2 regions of the Ornithinibacillus liuyingii genome follow, and region 2 is predicted to be linked to the other one. Evidence: a T-box and tRNA genes for the amino acid it is inferred to sense, from the RefSeq annotation. Region 2 holds a T-box; the other holds one or more tRNA genes.
The links. The T-box of region 2 lies ahead of thrS (threonine--tRNA ligase). A T-box ahead of a tRNA ligase gene usually reads a tRNA of that ligase, here a tRNA-Thr.

Region 1 (3,418 bases), on a different contig from region 2:
CTGTTACTAGAGCTTTTAAAGCACCGAGATTTTGTGCTAAACCTACTGCAACAATAATTTGTGCAAGCTCGGAAGCAGATTCTATATTTAACATTTTATGCGCTAATTGTGAAATCGGATGTACACGAATCGCTCCACCTACTGTGCCAATAGACATTGGTAATTCTAATTCTCCTACCAAATTACCCTCCTGATCAACTGACCATTTCGTCATGGAACGATAACTTCCAAAACGTGATGCATAGGCATGAGCTCCCGCTTCAACCGCACGCCAATCATTACCAGTTGCAATGACAACTGGATCAATACCATTCATAATCCCTTTATTATGTGTTACTGCCCGATATGGGTCAGAGTCTGCGAATTCAAATGCATGCACTACACCATCACGCACTTCTTCACCAGAGTATTCGCCTGTAGCTAATAATTTAGGGGGGATAACACATGTTGCTTTTGCGATACAGCGATCAGCAAGATTAGATAAAATACGTAAGTATACTTTACCTGCCGTAAGCTCTTCGACTGTCGGAGCCAACGATTCAACCATAGTGTTAATAATATTCGCGCCCATTGCGTCACATGTATCAATATATAAATGTAATACAAGCATTGTTCCGTAGCTGGAATCAGGCGAATCATTTAGAATACGTACATCTAAATCCCTTGCTCCCCCACCTCTAGCTACAATGCTAGGATAAGCAGCATTAGCTGCCTCCATTAATTCATTTTTAGCTTCTAACAATACATTCTTTGCAGCATCGAAATCTGGACAACCAACTACTTGGATTTGTCCAATCATGACTCTATCTGAAGCTTCTGTTTTAAAACCACCTGCATCTCTTACAATTTTAGCAATGTGACTTGCAGAAGCGACAATTGATGGTTCCTCAACAACCATTGGTATTATATAGTCTTTCCCGTTAATTAAGAAGTTCAATCCTAAACCTAACGGAAGTGGGAATGTCCCTATAACATTCTCAATCATTTTATCTGCAGTATCGATTGGTAATGCCTCCTGTGATGTTAAGACGCTTAAGTCATCTTCAGATAGCTCAAGTGCCTCCTGCAACAGCTCTCTTCGTTCTTCAACTGTTCTTTTATAAAATCCAGGAATCCTAGAAGATCTCATACCAACCATCCTTTAATAGTATCTATTTATTTAGTAAGAACTTGTTTCATTCTTTATTTTAGATAAAGAATTACTCTATCTATTATGTTAAAAAACAGTATAAAATGCAAATAAAAAAAAGGTTACGAAAGAATCGCAACCTTGCATGATTTCACGTATTTATATGATGAGCCATGAAGGATTCGAACCTTCGACCCTCTGATTAAAAGTCAGATGCTCTACCGACTGAGCTAATGGCTCACATTATCAAGTGGTTCTAAGTTAGTTTGAGCCTTTTTAAAGTCGACCCCTGCATCTTCTAGCTTATTCAAGATGTGTATGCTTCGGGGTTACTCGTTGCTTATTCGGTGGGAGTATTGCTCGTTGCTCTACCGACTGAGCTAATGGCCCACATTATCAATTGGTTCTAAGTTAGTTTGAGCCTTTTTATATAATCGGCGGCTTCTTTGTGTTCCATAAATAAAAAAGTCCCAGAAAATAAAAAAAGCTGGGCTACCAGGATTCGAACCTGGGAATCACGGGACCAAAACCCGTTGCCTTACCGCTTGGCTATAGCCCAATAATCTAAATGGTGGAGGGGGGCAGATTCGAACTGCCGAACCCGAAGGAGCGGATTTACAGTCCGCCGCGTTTAGCCACTTCGCTACCCCTCCATATAGTTAACATATTAATATGTTTTTATACAAAAAAATGGTGCCGGCCAGAGGACTTGAACCCCCAACCTACTGATTACAAGTCAGTTGCTCTACCAATTGAGCTAGGCCGGCATGGTATTAACTCACCTATTCATTTTGTCACGTTTGCCTGATGACCCCTGTATCTCCCAGCATATTCATGGATGTGTATGCTTCGGGGTTACTCGTAGCTGATTCGGTAGAAGTATTGCTCGTTGCTCTACCAATTGAGCTAGGCCGGCATGGTGAAGAACTATCTAGGTTTAAATGGTGGAGGATGCAGGGCTCGAACCTGCGACCCCCTGCTTGTAAGGCAGGTGCTCTCCCAGCTGAGCTAATCCTCCACATGGTGACCCGTACGGGATTCGAACCCGTGTTACCGCCGTGAAAGGGCGGTGTCTTAACCGCTTGACCAACGGGCCAGTTCATTTATTTAACTTGTCTTAGCAGTCAACGAATTTTATTATATACAGATTTCCACACTTTGTAAAGAGAAAAATGATATTTTTTTATAAAAAAATTTTCTGCCCCGTAAAACCCTTGATACACAAGGGATTATCCCCCTAATAAAATTAATAAATTAAGAAATAAATTGGTTTTTCATTTAAAAAATGATAAATTATAGTTAGGTACTAATAGTTAATCACAATGGAGGTTCCAAATGACTGAACTATTAAAGGATAAAAACATTGTTGTTATGGGTGTTGCCAACGAAAGAAGTATTGCATGGGGTATTACAAAATCACTCCATAATGCTGGAGCAAACCTTATATTTACAAACAGGCAAGAAAGATCGTATAAAAAACTAACTAAGTTATTAGAACAAAATGATATCGAGGCTAAACTCATCGTTACTTGTGATGTTGCGGACGATGCAAGTATAAGCAACGCTTTTAATGAGATAAAAGAAAAGGTTGGGGTTATACACGGCCTTGTCCATGCCGTCGCATTTGCAAACCGCGATGAACTAAAAGGTGATTTCAGCGATACATCAAGAGAAGGATTTTTATTAGCACAGGATATTAGTGCATTTTCCTTAGTTGCTGTCACAAAAGCAGCAAAAGAACTAATGACTGAAGGTGGCAGTATCGTTACGCAAACATATTTAGGTTCTGAAAAAGTAATTCCTAACTATAATGTAATGGGAGTTGCCAAAGCCTCTCTAGAAGCAAGTGTTAGATACCTAGCCGAAGATGTTGGAAAACATGGTATTCGCGTAAACGCAGTATCTGCTGGACCTATTCGGACTTTAGCAGCAAAAGGGGTTTCTGGGTTTAACGAGAAACTAGGCATGGTGGAAGAAAAAGCACCTTTACGCCGTAATGTTGACCAGGATCAAGTTGGAGACGCTACCCTATTCTTTATCAGTGATCTTTCTCGTGGTGTAACCGGAGAGGTACTACATGTCGATTCAGGTTACCACATAATTGGTGGCTAATTTCACTAATCAATAATCAATCATAGACGCTTACTAAAAATGCTTTAGTAAGCGTTGTTTTCTATTTAGATAAGGATATACAGGGGGGATTTGAATGGGAGAGTGGTTTACTAGTAAGGCAGTATCATCTTTTCATTTATGGGGTATCCACCACCTATTCATGGTATTCTTATTTAT
Region 2 (3,418 bases):
AATTTTTAACGAAATCATCGATCCTCTCTTTTAATTTGTTACATGAAGCAGATGTAAGGCTAGCTAGCTATTTAACATCCATTTCCCATGATGAGCAAGGAGCTTTTATTAACCCATTAATACCAAAGAGCGAATTGAAGATGATTGCTGAATTTATAGGGATAACAGTTAGGCACCAAAATCGATGTATCCAATCATTTGAGAGGTGCGGTATTATCAAGCGGGTACCGGGATTTATCGAAATCATAGACTCGAAACAATTATTAAAATATGCGAAACAAAATATATATGAAATGCAGTAGGAGCTGATTAATTATGAAAGCAATTATTTTTGATTTTGATGGTACATTAGCCGATTCTGGGGAATGTGGTTTTTTGGCTACACAGAAGGCATTTAAAGAATGCGAATTGCCCATTCCGACCAAAAAAGAGGTCGATTATTATATGGGGATTCCGATTGAACAATCTTTTCATGAAATGACAAGTCATACTTTGAACGAGGATCAATTTACTAAGCTATTACAACTTTTTCGCCAAGCTTATAAAACATTTGAGGAACAAACCATTACCGCTTTCCCACATATAGATGAAGTATTAAGCACTTTGCGTAAGCAAGGCTTATTACTATTTGTTGTTTCAAGTAAAAAGACAGATGTATTATATAGAAACTTACAAAAGCTACAGTTAGAACATTTTTTTACAGACTGGATCGGTTCCGATCAAGTAGAGCATTACAAACCACATCCAGATGGTATCTTAAAAATTGTTGAGCGATATTCGTTAAAAGTTACAGAATGCGCTATGGTTGGCGATGCGATTTTCGATATAAAAATGGGGAAAGCTGCAGGCTGTGAAACAGTAGCAGTAAATTGGGGTAGTCATTCCAAGGAACAATTGCTAAAAGAAGAACCGAGCTTTTTCGCTCATGAAGTAAAAGATTTATACCATTTAACAAATTTGAAATCAGTTGGGATGTAATTATTCAAAATACTCTTCAACAATCGGAGGGCGATTCTTCAAAACGAAGCAAAGGATCGCTTATCATTTATAGTAAATTGCGGGCAGGTTAATGTAACAAACATATATAAAGAAAAGGAGTTTAAATTGGATTGTTGCTTTTTTTAGAGATTCATTGTAATATTATATAAAAATCTAATTAGTTTGAAATATATTAGGCACTGATAAGGACATGAGTTACTTTTACGGTTTTCAGAGAGGGAAGAATATGCTGTGATCTTCCTAACTTAGGAAAGTAATTTACCACCTTTGAGCTGTATTGGTGAACCAAAGTATCCAATACCGTCTATGCTACGTTACAGCACCAAAGCCATACGTTATTGTTATATAACTTATGGGAAATTGGGTGGAACCACGAGTAAAACGCACTCGTCCCTTGTTATAGGGATGTGTGCGTTTTTTTATTTTACAATCATAAAAATAAAATTATTGCGATGATAAGGACATGAATTACTTTTACAGTTTCCAGAGAGGGAAGAATATTGCTGCGATCTTCCTAACTTAGGGAAGTAATTTACCACCTTTGAGCTGTATTGGTGAACCGAAGTATCCAATACCGTTTATGCTACGTTACAGCACCAGAGCCATAAGAATATAATTTAACTTATGGGAATTTGGGTGGAACCACGGATAACACAACACATTCGTCCCTTTTTATTAGGGATGAGTGTGTTTTTTTATTTAACCAAATCATAAAGGAGTGTAATGACTATGAGTGAAAACATGATAAGAATTAAATTACCAGATGGGCAGGTAAAGGAATTTCCGGTAGGTACTACTGTAGCGAAGGTAGCCGAGGGAATTAGCTCAAGTTTAAGAAAAAAAGCAGTTGTAGGGAAAGTTAATGATCAACTTGTAGATTTGAGTTATGAATTAAAAAAGGATGCAAGCCTTTCTATTTTAACTCTTGATTCTGAAGAGGGGTTAAATGTATTACGTCATACATCAGCACACGTTTTAGCACAAGCGGTCAAAAGATTATATGGCAATGCAAGATTGGGTATAGGTCCTGTTATTGAGGATGGGTTTTACTATGATTTGAAGTTAGAGCAAAGTTTGAATTTAGATGAATTAAATGCTATTGAAAACGAGATGAAAAAAATCATTAGTGAAAATTACAAAATCCAAAGAATCGAGGTTTCTTACGAAGAAGCCGAAAGTATATTTGTAGAAAACGATGAGCCATATAAAATTGAAATATTAAAAGGGCTTCCTAAAGATGAAAAAATTACTTTATATAAACAAGCAGAATTCATTGATCTTTGCCGTGGTCCGCATTTGCCCACTACAGGTTTAATAAAAGCAATCAAACTAACACGAGTTTCAGGTGCTTATTGGCGAGGTGATAGTAATAATGATGTTTTGCAACGAGTCTACGGAGTTGCGTTTAAAACTAAAAAGGATCTGGATGAACATTTGAGCTTTCTGGCTGAAGCAGAAAAGCGAGATCATCGTAAGTTAGGAAAACAACTAGAATTATTTATGTTCTCAGAGGAAGCACCGGGAATGCCTTTTTATTTGTCCAAAGGACAAATTGTAAGGAATGAATTAGAAAAGTTCTCTAGGGAAGTACAAAGTAGTGCTTTTTACGATGAAGTTCGTACACCTTACATGATGAATCAGAAACTATGGGAGAAATCAGGTCATTGGGATCACTATCATGAAAATATGTATTTTTCGGACGTAGATAACACAAAATTTGCTTTAAAACCGATGAATTGTCCGGGACATATGCTCATATTTAAAAATAACCTCTACTCATATAGAGATTTACCCATCAGATTGGCAGAGTTTGGTCAAGTTCATCGTCATGAATATAGCGGAGCATTAAATGGGCTGCTTAGAGTTCGTACATTTTGCCAAGACGACGCTCACATATTCGTCAGAGAGGATCAAATTGAAAGTGAAATTACACAGGTATTTAGATTAATTGACAAAGTTTATCAAACTTTTGGTTTTGAATATTCGGTTGAACTTTCGACTCGTCCTGAAGATTCACTAGGTGATGATGCTCTTTGGGAGATTTCTGAAACAGCATTAAGAAATGTGCTTGATAATCTTAATATTGATTATCAATTAAATGAAGGGGACGGGGCATTTTATGGTCCAAAGATTGATTTCCATATAAAGGATGCTTTGAAACGAAGTCATCAATGTGGAACAATACAGCTTGATTTTCAAATGCCTGAAAAATTTGACCTTACTTATGTGAATGAAAGAAATGAAAAGGTTCGTCCAGTTGTCATACATCGTGCAATTTTTGGTTCAATTGATCGTTTCTTTGGAATTTTAATTGAGCATTTTGCAGGAGCTTTTCCGTTATGGTTGGCACCGATACAGGTACAGATAATACCTGTCTCACAAGTTCATATGGATTACAGTTTAAAAGTTCAAAGGGAAC

Region 1: it has a tRNA-Thr gene. The T-box ahead of thrS (threonine--tRNA ligase) is inferred to sense a tRNA for this amino acid. The anticodon was not compared.

The regions. Positions count from the first base shown of each region.
Region 1 covers NZ_JBPWOS010000010.1:183,084-186,501, forward strand. The annotation lists gene ACSKT4_RS14770 (hydroxymethylglutaryl-CoA reductase, degradative) at 1-1,129, opposite strand, end outside; tRNA gene ACSKT4_RS14775 (tRNA-Lys) at 1,297-1,369, opposite strand; tRNA gene ACSKT4_RS14780 (tRNA-Gln) at 1,617-1,688, opposite strand; tRNA gene ACSKT4_RS14785 (tRNA-Tyr) at 1,699-1,782, opposite strand; tRNA gene ACSKT4_RS14790 (tRNA-Thr) at 1,821-1,896, opposite strand; tRNA gene ACSKT4_RS14795 (tRNA-Val) at 2,072-2,147, opposite strand; tRNA gene ACSKT4_RS14800 (tRNA-Glu) at 2,151-2,225, opposite strand; gene fabI (enoyl-ACP reductase FabI) at 2,465-3,241, shown strand; gene ACSKT4_RS14810 (YwaF family protein) at 3,336-3,418, shown strand, end outside.
Region 2 covers NZ_JBPWOS010000003.1:20,012-23,429, reverse strand. The annotation lists gene ACSKT4_RS04690 (Crp/Fnr family transcriptional regulator) at 1-302, shown strand, start outside; gene ACSKT4_RS04685 (HAD family hydrolase) at 316-978, shown strand; T-box leader at 1,170-1,397, shown strand; T-box leader at 1,443-1,672, shown strand; gene thrS (threonine--tRNA ligase) at 1,729-3,418, shown strand, end outside.